DNA from 2 places in the Pseudacidovorax sp. 1753 genome. Region 2 is predicted to be linked to the other one. Evidence: predicted binding sites of a transcription regulator. Region 2 holds the regulator's gene; the other holds the start of a gene.
The links. Region 2 encodes FNR, which switches genes on or off when oxygen is low (the NO sensors DNR and NnrR bind a similar motif). Its sites were predicted from a motif close to TTGATNNNNATCAA; they were not measured.
Positions count from the first base shown of each region.

Region 1: ABIC63_RS00585 (oxygen-binding di-iron domain-containing protein) is a predicted target of FNR. The motif match lies at 1,750-1,763, and genes of this name have one in related genera.

Region 1 is NZ_JBEPKY010000001.1:120,939-126,865, reverse strand. Features, by position in the region: gene ABIC63_RS00595 (substrate-binding domain-containing protein) at 1-676, opposite strand, end outside; gene ABIC63_RS00590 (LysR family transcriptional regulator) at 762-1,700, shown strand; gene ABIC63_RS00585 (oxygen-binding di-iron domain-containing protein) at 1,806-2,585, shown strand; gene ABIC63_RS00580 (hypothetical protein) at 2,601-2,834, opposite strand; gene ABIC63_RS00575 (peptidoglycan DD-metalloendopeptidase family protein) at 3,008-3,886, opposite strand; gene pcp (pyroglutamyl-peptidase I) at 3,984-4,655, shown strand; gene ABIC63_RS00565 (LysR family transcriptional regulator) at 4,736-5,677, opposite strand; gene ABIC63_RS00560 (YeiH family protein) at 5,794-5,927, shown strand, end outside.
Region 2 is NZ_JBEPKY010000003.1:61,145-67,071, reverse strand. Features, by position in the region: gene ABIC63_RS04590 (sulfite exporter TauE/SafE family protein) at 1-508, opposite strand, end outside; gene hemN (oxygen-independent coproporphyrinogen III oxidase) at 517-1,938, opposite strand; gene fnr (fumarate/nitrate reduction transcriptional regulator Fnr) at 2,131-2,850, shown strand; gene ABIC63_RS04575 (hypothetical protein) at 2,941-3,207, opposite strand; gene ABIC63_RS04570 (FixH family protein) at 3,308-3,604, opposite strand; gene ccoG (cytochrome c oxidase accessory protein CcoG) at 3,648-5,096, opposite strand; gene ccoP (cytochrome-c oxidase, cbb3-type subunit III) at 5,161-5,927, opposite strand, start outside.

The sequences.
Region 1 (5,927 bases), on a different contig from region 2:
TGGCGACGATGGCGGCGGAGAACTCGGTCACGTACTGCACGTCGGCGGGCAGGTCACCCACGATGTCGATGCCATGCACCGGCAGCAGTTCGCTGCGCTGCTGGCAGCCGAAATCGGCCTCCTTGGACGCGATGATCTCGCCCACCGGCGTGGCGGGGATCTTGCGGCCCTTGCCGCGCATCTGCTCGGCGATGCCCAGCTTGGGCAGCATCTCGCGCTCGATGTATTCGCCGCTGGCGCTGTCGGACCAGGCCACCGAACGGGCATTCAGCAGCGTCTGGCGCAGCTTGTCGACGGTGCCGATGTCGGGGCGCGGTGCGCCCTGGGGCACGGCGCAGGCGATGGTGGAATCGGCCAGCACGACCTTGGAGCCCGGCACCAGCTGGCCGGTGGCCATCAGCTTGTCGAGCGCATCGCCCACCATGATGACGACGTCGATGGGTTCCTTGCGGTCCAGGCGCTGGGGAATGGCGTTCTTGGTGGCGCCCATCGACGGGCCCCACTGCGAGTCGACCGCGTGGTCGGGCTGCTTCTGCCACTCGGCCACCAGCTTCTTGTAGGCCGCCGCGAAGCCACCGGAGGAGACGACGGTCAGGGGTTCGGCCAGGGCCGTGCCGGTGAAGGCGAGGAAGAGGGCGGCGCAGGCGAAGCTTCGCTTCAGGCTTGTCTCGGTCATGTTCTTGGAGGATGGGTTGAAACCGGCCGGCATCGTCGGCGTCCCGCGTTGTTACGACAAGTGCAACGTTCAATACACTTGTTGCGTGCCACGCATCAATTTCGATCTCCAGCAGCTGCAGGCCTTCGTGGCGGTGGCGGACCGCAGCGGCTTCCGCGCGGCGGCCGAGGACCTTCACCTCTCGCCCGCCGCGCTCAGCCGCCGCGTGGACCGGCTGGAGCAGCTGCTCGGCGCACGCCTCTTCGAGCGCACCACGCGCGACGTGCGTTTGACTCGGGTGGGCGAATCCTTCCTGTCGCGGGCACGCCTGGCACTCGACGACCTGGAGGCGGCGGTGCTCGGCGTGCACGAGATCGCCGCGCGCCATGCCGGCCGGATCTCCATCGCCTGCGTGCCCACCGTGGCGACGGCGCGCATGCCGCAGCTGATCGAGGGCTTCAGCCGCCGGCTGCCGCAGGTGAGGGTGCGGCTGATGGACGGCGGCATGGATGAAGTGGCGGCCGCCGTGCGCACCGGCGAGGCCGATTTCGGCCTGGGCTTCAGCGGCGTGACCGACCCCGCACTGAACTTCGAGCCCCTGCTGGAAGAGCGCTACGTGCTGGCCGTGCGCCGCGACCATCCGCTCGCGCGCAAGCGTTCGCCCAACCTGGCGATGTTCTCGGGCGAGCGCTGGGTGGCGGTGGCGCGCACCAGCGGTAACCGGCGCCTGCTCGATGCCGGCCTGGGTGCCGACCAGCGTCCTCCGCCGGCCTGGCTGGAAGTTGGCCATGTGAGCGCGCTGCTTGCAATGGTGGAGGCCGGCCTTGGCGTGGGCCTGGTGCCCGAGCTGGCCCTGCCCGTGCGCGATCCCAGGCTCAAGGGACTGCACCTGGCGGACGTGCCCTTGACCCGGCGCATGGGGGTGCTGACGCTGGCGGGTGCCACGCCGTCGCCGCTGGCGCAGCGCTTCCTGTCGCACCTGCGTACGGCTTGGTGCGAAGCGCCGGCGCGCGCCGCGAAGGCTGGCGACTCGGCCTCCGGTTGATCCAACTCAAACAGGCGGCGAAAGCAGCGGGCGCCTCATCGACATGCGGTGGACTCAGGTCAAGAATCCGCCGTTCCTCGTCTTCCGCGCCCCGGCGCCGGCCCCGTGCCCATCGAGCTCTACCGCGACGCGCAGCATGCCTGCCTGATGTTCACCGACCTGGTCCGCGACGGCGGCGAGGCGGTGCAGTGCAACCAGTTCCTGCTGATCGACCAGGGCGTGGGCGCGATCATCGACCCGGGCGGCAACATCGCCTTCAATGAGCTCTTCCTGGGCATGACGCGGCACTTCCAGCCGAGCCGACTGAGCTACCTGATCGCCTCGCATGCCGATCCCGACATCATTGCCTCGCTCGACCGCTGGCTGACGACCACCTCGGCGCAGTTGGTCATCTCGCGAATCTGGGCACGCTTCGCGCCGCATTTCGCCAAGAGTGGGAAGACGGCGGACAGGGTCCTGCCCGTGCCCGACGAGGGCGGCCGGCTGAAGCTCGGCGGCAGCGAACTGTGGCTGCTGCCCGCGCACTTTCTCCATTCCGAGGGCAACTTCCAGTTCTACGACCCGGTCAGCCGCATCCTGTTCTCCGGTGATCTGGGCGCCTCGATGGTGGGCGGTGCCGAAGCGCAGGCGCCGGTCACCGACTTTGCCCGTATCCGCCCGCACATGGAGGCCTTCCACCGCCGCTACATGGTGTCCAACAAGGTGATGCGGCTGTGGGTGCGCATGGCGCGCCAACTGGACATCGCGCTGCTGGTGCCGCAGCACGGGGCGCCGCTTGCCGGGCCGGCCGTTGGCGCCTTCCTGGACTGGGCCGAATCCCTGCAGTGTGGGATCGACCTGCTGGGGCAGGACGCCTACCTCGTGCCGGTGGGCGTGCTGGGGTAGGCGTCCTGCATCGCGTCAGGCGGCGGCCTGATCGCCTGCCTCGGGGCGGATCTTTCCGGCCTCCACGTACTGGTCGTACTGCAGGCGCGGCATGGCGGTGGTGCCGACGGTGCCGGGCTCGGCTTCCCACGACAGGGTGACGCTGTCGTCGGCTTCCAGGATCTCGACCCGGCCTTCCGGGATCTCGATGGGCGCGCCGTCGCCGGGCGTGAAGGTGACATGGCCATGGATGGTGGCAAATCGGGGCATTCGTTTCTCCTCGGACGATGGTTCGGGCGGGCCTTCCACTGCGACCCGCCTCGGTGCGGATTGCATCAGGGCCGGGGCGGGCGGCCGTGTCGGACGGCGGCGCATGCTGCAGCGCGGCAGAGGCGAATTCGTTGATGTGTTTCAGGCCGCCGACGCGTGCAGCGGCCGCCGGATCAGGCCTCGATGAACAGCGCCGGATCGACCATCGTCCGGTTGAGCATCACGCCCCAGTGCAGGTGCGGCCCCGTCACGCGGCCGGTGGCGCCGACGGCGCAGAAGGCGTCGCCCGTGGCCAGGCGGTCGCCCACCTTCGCGTCGATGCGGCTGAGGTGGCAGTACATGCTCAGCAGTCCGCCGCCATGGTCCAGCCAGACGGTGCCGCCGTTGAAGAAGTAGTCGCCCGTGTCGATCACCCGGCCGGGCAGCGGTGCGCGCACCGGCGTGCCGGTGCCGGCGGCGATGTCCATGCCGCTGTGCGGATTGCGGGCCTGGCCGTTGAAGACGCGGCGCAGGCCGAAGGAGCTGGAACGGCGGCCGGGCACCGGCACCGCCATGGCCAGCTCGGCGGGCATCGGTTCGCTGAAGGTGGCCATGACGCCGGCCTGGTGGTCGCGCTCGCGCTCGTAGCGGGCCTGGTCCGCGGCGGAGAGGTCGACGGTCTTCGGCGCCACGGTGAGGCGCTGCTCGGCATAGCGCTTGGGCGCGATGGCATAGGGGATGCGGCGGCTGCCGCCCGCCTCGCCGACCCGCACATGGGCCTCGCCGGGCTGCGCAGCCAGCGGAATGCCGACGATGGCCGCCCAGGCGATGGGGTCGCCTACCACCAGCACGGGCAGGCCGGCTTCCGTCGTCACGCGGGGGCGCTGGTTGGCAGGGCCTAGAGGCAGGCGCGCCACCCCGCCCGGCACCTGCGATGCATGCGGCCACACTCCCGGCTCAGGACCGGCCGATACAGGCCGCGCGGCGTGCGTCGCAAAGGGAGTGAACAGAGGCAGGGCACACAGGCCCAGCAGCGTGCGGCGGCGGTTCGGGAATCGAAAGTCTTGGGTCATGGGCGGGATGGACAGGCGAGCGGCCTGGCGGCCTGGCAGGCATGGAGCCTACCTGTCTGCGATACCCTTGCGGGCGCCTGCGTTCCTTCCTGTGTCCATGTCCACGCCACTTCGCCGGGTTCTGCTGACGGGCTTCGAGTCCTTCGGGGGCGATGCCCTCAATCCTTCGTGGGAAGTGGCCCGCGCGCTCGACCGCGAGGTGCTGGCATCCGGCGTGGTGGTCGAATCCGTCTGCCTGCCCTGCGTCTTCGACGACGGAGTGGCCCGCCTGGACGAGCACCTGGCCGCAGGCGCCCCGCCGCTGTTGGTCGTCGCGCTGGGCCTGGCCGGCGGGCGGGCGGGCATCACGCTGGAGCGCGTCGCCATCAACATCGACGACGCCCGCATTGCCGACAACGCGGGACGCCAGCCGGTGGACCGGCCCGTGGTGCCTGGCGCCCCGGCCGCCTACTTCTCGACCCTGCCGATCAAGGCCATGGTGCGGGCGCTGCAGGCCACGGGCCTTCCTGCCGCGGTGTCGAACACCGCGGGCACCTTCGTCTGCAACCACCTGTTCTTTGCTTTGATGCACCGGCTCGCCACGCGCCTGCCGTTGGCGGGCGTGCGTGGTGGTTTCGCGCACCTGCCCTGGTTGCCTGCGCAACTGGCCGAGCACGCCGGCGAGCCGGCCCTGGCGCTGGGTGAGCAGGTCGAGGGCGTGCGCCTGATGCTGCGCACCGCACTGCACGTCGACACGGACATCGTGGAGGGCGGCGGCACTCTGCATTGAGCCGGCCGGACCGTTGCGCGGCGTTGGATGGACCGCTGTGCCTGCGGTGGTGCGTCGCCGCTCCCGGTCCCTGGCCGCGCTCAGCGCGCCCCGTCGTGGTCCGCCGCGGCCCGCGCCAGGGCCATGGCCCAGAAGCGCGACAGCGCCCGCGTCGGCTGCTTGTGCCGGTGCAGCACCAGGTGACATTGCCGCCGCAGCGGCGGCAGCGCGGTCTGCAGCGCCACGAGCCGGCCGGCGGCCAGCGCCTCCTGCACCACCCAGCGCGAGAGGCAGGCCACGCCCAGCCCTTCCACCGCCGCCTGCTGGATCGCCTCGGAGCTGCCCAGCTCCAGGCTGCGGGCATGGCCGCCCAGGTGCGGCAGTAGCAGCTGGTCGGTCACCTCGCGGGTGCCGGAGCCGGGCTCGCGCAGCAGCCACAGCGACTCGCGCAGGCGGCGCATGGGCACGCGCGCTGCATTGTTCGCGGTGCCGAAGGTGCCGGGCGCGGCGACCAGCACCATCTCGTCCTGAAGCCAGGGCGTGCTGGCCAGGGCGGGCAGGCGGTTGGGACCTTCGATCAGGCCCACGTCCAGCTCGAAGGCGGCCACCGCCTCGCAGATGGCCTCGGTGTTGCCGATGCGCACGCGCGCCTGCCAGCCGGCCGGCGCGGCCTGCAGCTGCGCCCCCAGAAAGTCGCGCAGCAGCGCCGGCAGAACATGGTTGCCCAGCGTGGTGCTGGCGCCGATGCGCAGCGCCAGCGCGTCGGCGTCGCCGCCGTCGTGGGCCAGGCGCTCGATGTCGGCCGCGGCGTCCAGCAGCGCCAGGGCGCGCGGCAGCACGCGGCGGCCATCGTCGTTGAGCACCAGGCGCTTGCCGTTGCGGTCGAACAGGCGCAGCCCCAGCAGGCGTTCCAGCTCGTTCAGGGCCGAGCTGGTGGCCGACTGCGACAGCGCGATGGCCTGGGCCGCCGCTGCGGTGCTGCCCGCCTGGGCAACGGCGGCAAAGACGCGCATCTGACGCAGGGTGAGGTGGGGCATGTCCATGGGCGGGGATCTCCATCGAGCGATCCAGTCGCTCGATCCTAGCCAGATTACCCGTTGGACGGGTCGAAGGCCGGTGCCTAGAGTCGATGCCATTCCCACTGACACAGCGGCTTGCCATGAACACCGAGGTCCATCCCCATCCTGCATACGCCTTGCCGGCCGCAGCGCCGGTGTCCTGGGGCGCGCGCCATCTGCCCGGTCTGGCCCTGGCCGGACTGCTGGCCGCCGGGGGCATGGTGCTGGGGCAGAT
Region 2 (5,927 bases):
TGAGGGCCGAATAGAGCATGCCGCAGGGCATGAGGACCCAGGCCGCGCCGAGCAGCAATCGGCGCGCCGGGCTGGCCGTGAGCGGCCGCAGCCGGCGCAACGTGGCCGCCCCGACCCGCGATGCCCACAGCGGTTGCCGCCCGGCGATGGCCAGCACCACGCCCCAGGCCAGGATGCCCGCGTGCAGCAGCACCCAGACCGGCCGCAACAGAGAGATGCCATCCCGGAGCCATGCCAACGTGTCGAACGCCGCGGCCACGACCGCGCCGGCGGCGGCATAGCCGAGCAGCCGCCCCAGCTGAAACGCCACGGATGGCGCGGCCGGGCGATGCGCCGCAGCAAGGCCTGGCCCGGAGGCATCCACGCGCACCAGCGGCACAGCCTCGCGCTGCAAGGGACGCGGCGGCACGAGCGCAGCGCAGGCCGGCCCGCACATGACGGCGCAGTGGGGCGCGCCCGTCAGGCCCAGCAACAGGGCCGACACCGCGAGCGCACCGGAGGCGTCCATCACCCGCGTCAGATGATGCGCGAGAAGCGCGTGCGTGCCCGGTCGGCCTGCAGGTAGCGGTCGAACACCATGGCGATGGCGCGCACCACGTACCAGCCGGCCGGCGTGACCTCGAGTTCGCGCGCATCCAGGCGCACCAGCCCCTGCTCCGCCAGGGGCTGCAACGCCTGCAGCTCGGCCGCGAAGTACTGGCGGAAGTCCACCAGATTGGCGGCGCCCATGGCCTCGAAGTCGATGCGGCCCTGGCACATGATGGCCATGATGACCGCGCGGCGCACCACGTCGTCGCGGCCCAGGGCCAGGCCGCGCACCACGGGCAGTTGGCCCTGCTGCAGGCGGTCGCGGTAGTCCTCCAGCGTCTTGGCGTTCTGGCTGTAGCTGGCACCGACGCGGCCGATGGCCGAGACGCCCAGGCCGATGATGTCGCAGTCGGGCTGGGTGCTGTAGCCCTGGAAGTTGCGGTGCAGCCGGCCCTGGCGCTTTGCCACGGCCAGGGCGTCCTCCGGCACCGCGAAGTGGTCCATGCCGATGTAGACGTAGCCCGCCTCGCCGAACACGCCGATGGCGCGCGAGAGCATGTCGATCTTGGTGGGGCCGTCGGGCAGCTCCTGCGACAGGATGCGGCGCTGCGGCTTGAAGCGCTCGGGCAGATGGGCGTAGGCGTACAGGGCGATGCGGTCGGGCCGCAGCTCCACCACCTGCGCCAGCGTGCGCTCGAAGGACGTGCTGTTCTGCCGCGGCAGACCGTAGATCAGGTCAGCGTTGATCGAGGTGAAACCCAGCCGTCGTGCCGCTGCCATCAGCGCGAAGACCTCGGACGCGGGCTGGATGCGGTGCACCGCCTTCTGCACCTGCGCATCGAAGTCCTGGATGCCGAAGCTCAGGCGGTTGAAGCCCAGCGCCGCCAGGTGCGCAAGCCGGGCCTCATCGACCGTGCGCGGGTCGACCTCGATGGAGCATTCGGCGCCGGGCAGGAAGTCGAAGGACTCGCGCAGCGCCGTCATCAGGGTGGACAGCTCCTCGTCGCTGAAGAAGGTGGGCGTGCCCCCACCCAGGTGCAGCTGGCTCACCGGCTCGCCCCGGCCGAGTTCGGCCACCTGCAGCCGCAGCTCGCACAACAGGTCCTGCAGGTATTCGGCTGCGCGCTCGTGGTGGCGCGTGATGATCTTGTTGCAGGCGCAGTAGTAGCAGAGCGACTCGCAGAACGGGATGTGCACGTACAGCGACAGCGGCAGCGCACGGGCGCCGGCCGCTTCGCGGCGCTGGACCAGGGCCTGGGCATACTCAGCGGGGCCGAAGGCCTCCACGAAGCGGTCGGCGGTCGGGTAGGAGGTGTAGCGCGGGCCCGGCACGTCGAAACGGCGCAGCAGCGACGTCGACAGCACCGCGGGCTCGGCCGCGCAGGAGGACGGGATGGGCAGGGAACTCATCGCAGCAGGAGGGCACAGCAGCGCCAGGGTTGTTGCCTCTAATGTGCGTTCGAAGCCATGATCGGCGCTTGATCCACATCAAACAGAAAGTTGATCGCTGTCGGAGAATGACTGACACGGGAGCTTTCGGACGCCACAGACCCCACGAGCGAGGCGTCGGGCCGTCCCCCACCCTACAGAGTCGGACACACCATGACCCCAGAATCCATCAAAGTCGCTTGTTCCAACTGCAACCTGCGCGAGTTGTGCATGCCCGTGGGCCTGTCGCCGGAGGAACTGCAGCGACTGGATTCGCTGGTCGCCACGCGCCGCAAGGTGCGCCGCAAGGAACTGCTGTTCCACAACGGCGAGCAGTTCGTCTCGCTCTACGCCATCCGCACCGGCGTGTTCAAGACCCGCATCACCTCGGAGGACGGCCGCGACCAGGTCACCGGCTTCCAGATGGCCGGCGAGATCATCGGCCTGGACGGCATCGTCAACGACCGCCACAGCTGCGACGCCGTGGCGCTGGAGGATTCCGAGGTCTGCGTGATGCCCTTCGACCGCATCGAGGAACTGTCGCGCGAGGTGTCGGCGCTGCAGCGCCATGTGCACCAGATCATGAGCCGCGAGATCGTGCGCGAGCACGGCGTGATGCTGCTGCTGGGCAGCATGCGCGCCGAGGAGCGCCTGGCCGCCTTCCTGCTGAACCTGGTGCAGCGCCTGCATGCGCGCGGCTTCTCGGCCTCCGAGCTGGTGCTGCGCATGACCCGCGAGGAAATCGGCAGCTACCTGGGCCTCAAGCTCGAGACGGTGAGCCGCACCCTGTCCAAGTTCGTCGACGACGGCATCGTGGAGGTGAACCAGCGGCATGTGCGCATCCTCGATGCGGAGGCGCTACGGCGGATGGTGAACCCCACGGTCTGCGCCTGAGGCGCGAACGGCGGCCGGCTCGCGCAAGTCGACCGCCGCATCGGCAGACGAGAGGGACGCCACGGCGTCCCTTTTTCATTGCTGGGATCTTCAGGCCGGCCCGCCCGGCCCCGGCTGCGCATTGACCTGGGCCGGCGTGCGCATCAGCAGTGCCGTGGTCGCGCTGCACACCATGGTCACGACCCAGAAGCCGAAAAAGCCCAGCGCGTAGATGGCCTGCCGCGGCATCTCCAGCACATGGCCGAACCAGCGCAATTCCGCCGGATCGACGAAGCCGAAGACCAGGAACTCCATCAGGCAGGCGGCCAGGAAGGCCGGCCAGGCGATGGCCATCAGGCAGTGGGGCTGGCGCAGCATGCGGGAGGTCTCCGTCTTCTGGGTTGCGGGGCGCCGACGACCCCGCCGCAGCGGGGCATGTTTGGCCGCGGAAGGCCGTGCCGGTGAGCGACGCGCCATGTCAAGGCTGCGCGGGAGGCAGGTTCCGTGCGGGCGTGGTGACGTGGTTGCGGGCCTGCTGCGCCGGCGTCAGCGCACGCTGGGCCTCCAGGGTGCGGTTGATCTCGATGCCCCGGCGGTAGTAGTCCGCCTCGATCACCGGATCGGGGCTGTGCACCGCCAGCCACAGCGTGGCAAAGCCGGCCACCACCACCATCGCCGGACCGCCCACCACCATCCACATCAGCGGATGGCGCCACCAGGGACCGCTGGAGGGCTCGACCAGGGAGGCGGAAGCAAGCGTCGTCGGGTTCGTCATGGGGTCCTCGTCGTGATGGATGCGAAGTCGATGCGTCGGGCAGTCAGCGCGGCACCAGGAAGGCGGCCTTCTCGGCCACATGGGCGCCGCCGCCCTCCTCGCCCACCTCGATGCGCACGCTGTGCGAACCGGGGGCGGCACTGCCGTAGGGAATGCTCAGCCGCACGGCCACCCAGCGGGCCTCGGCCGGACCGACCTCCACCGGCGTGTCGGGCGAGACGGCGATGCCCTCCAGCCCCTGTGCCGCGAGCCGGTACTTCTGCGGCCGCTCGGTGGCATTCATGATCTGCAGGCGGTAGACGTTCTCCAGCCGGCCACCTTCGGCGATGCGGGCCAGCGAGGCGCGGTCGCGCACCACGTCTACCTTCAATGGCGTGCGGGCCACCAGGCTCACCAGCATGCCCACCACCAGCAGCATGAGCACCGAGGCGTAGATGAGCACGCGCGGCCGCAGCACGCGGCGCCACAGCTGCGCGCGGCTCCAGTGGCCGGCCATGCCGTTGACCGTGTCGTAGCGGATGAGGCCCTTCGGGTAGTTCATCTTCTCCATCACGGTGTTGCAGGCGTCCACGCACTGGCCGCAACCGATGCATTCGTACTGCAGGCCCTGGCGGATGTCGATGCCCGTGGGGCAGACCTGCACGCACAGGTCGCAGTCGATGCACTCGCCCAGGCCGCGGGCCTTGTAGTCCACGCTGCGACCCCGCGGCGCCCGCGGCTCGCCGCGGCCAGGGTCGTAGGTGACGATCAGCGTGTCGCGGTCGAACATGGCGCTCTGGAAGCGCGCATAGGGGCACATGTACTTGCACACCTGCTCGCGCATGAAGCCGGCGTTGCCGTAGGTGGCGAAGGCATAGAAGAAGACCCAGAACACCTCCCAGGAGCCCATCTGCGTCTGCAGGAAGGCCAGGCCCAGCTCGCGCACCGGCGTGAAGTAGCCCACGAAGGTGAAGCCGGTCCACATGGCGATGGCGATCCACACGATGTGCTTGTAGGCCTTCTTGACCAGCTTCTCCGTCGAGAGCGACTCGCCGTCCAGCCGCATGCGCGCCGTGCGGCTGCCTTCGATCTTCTGCTCCACCCACATGAAGATCTCGGAGTACACCGTCTGCGGGCAGGCATAGCCGCACCACAGCCGCCCCGCCACGGCCGTGAACAGGAAGAGCGAGAGCGCCGAGATGACCAGCAGACCCGACAGGTAGATCAGGTCCTGCGGATACAGCACCAGCCCGAACAGGTAGAAGCGCCGCGATGCCAGGTCGAAGAGCACTGCCTGCCGCTCGCCCCAGCTGAGCCACGGCAGGCCGTAGAACACCAGCTGCGTGGCGAACACCATGGCCCAGCGCCAGCGCGCGAACAGGCCCTGCACTGCGCGCGGGTAGATCTTCTTGCTCGCGGCGTACAGCGACACGGCCTCCTCGGCCGGCGGCTCGGCGGCAATGGGGATGACGCGCCGAGGGTTGGGCGTGGGCGCGTTGGAGGATGCGGACATGGCGTTGGGGCGCCCGCGGGCGCCTTCGTTCGTGGGGATCAGGCTCGGAGGGTCATGAAGCCACTCAAGGCTTGGCCGACGCCGTGGTGGCGTTGTGGGACAGGCCCCAGACGTAACTCGCGAGCACGCGGATTTGCGCCTCGGTCAGCCGCTCGTTCTGCGCCGGCATCACGTTCTGCTTGCCGTTGTTGACCATGGCGATGATGGCGGCCTCGCCGTAGCCGTGCAGCCAGATGTTGTCGTTGAGCCGCGGGGCGCCCAGCGCCTGGTTGCCGCCGCCGTCGGCGCCATGGCAGGCCGCACAGACCGCGAACTTGGCCTTGCCCAGGCCGGCGCGCACCGAGTCGTGCGGGCTGCCCGACAGGCTGAGCACGTAGTTGGCCACGTTCTTCACGTCGTCCGCCGTGCCCACGGCGGCTGCCATGGGCGGCATGGTCCCGACGCGGCCCAGCGTGATGGTCTCGATGATCTTGTCGGGCGTGCCGCCGTGCAGCCAGTCGTTGTCGGTCAGGTTGGGAAAGCCCTTGCTGCCCCGCGCGTCCGAGCCGTGGCACTGGGCGCAGTTGTTCATGAACAGCCGCTCGCCGATGGCGCGCGCTGCGGGGTCGGCGGCCACCTGCTCCACCGGCGCACTGGCGAAGCGCGCATAGACGGGGGCCAGCTCCGCATTGGCCTTCTCGACCTCGGCCTTGTACTCGCCGGCCGAGCTCCAGCCCAGCTTGCCCTGCACACTGCCCAGGCCGGGGAAGAAGGCCAGGTAGCCCACCGCGAAGACGATGGTGATGATGAACAGGCCCACCCACCACAGCGGCAGTGGGTTGTTGGCCTCGC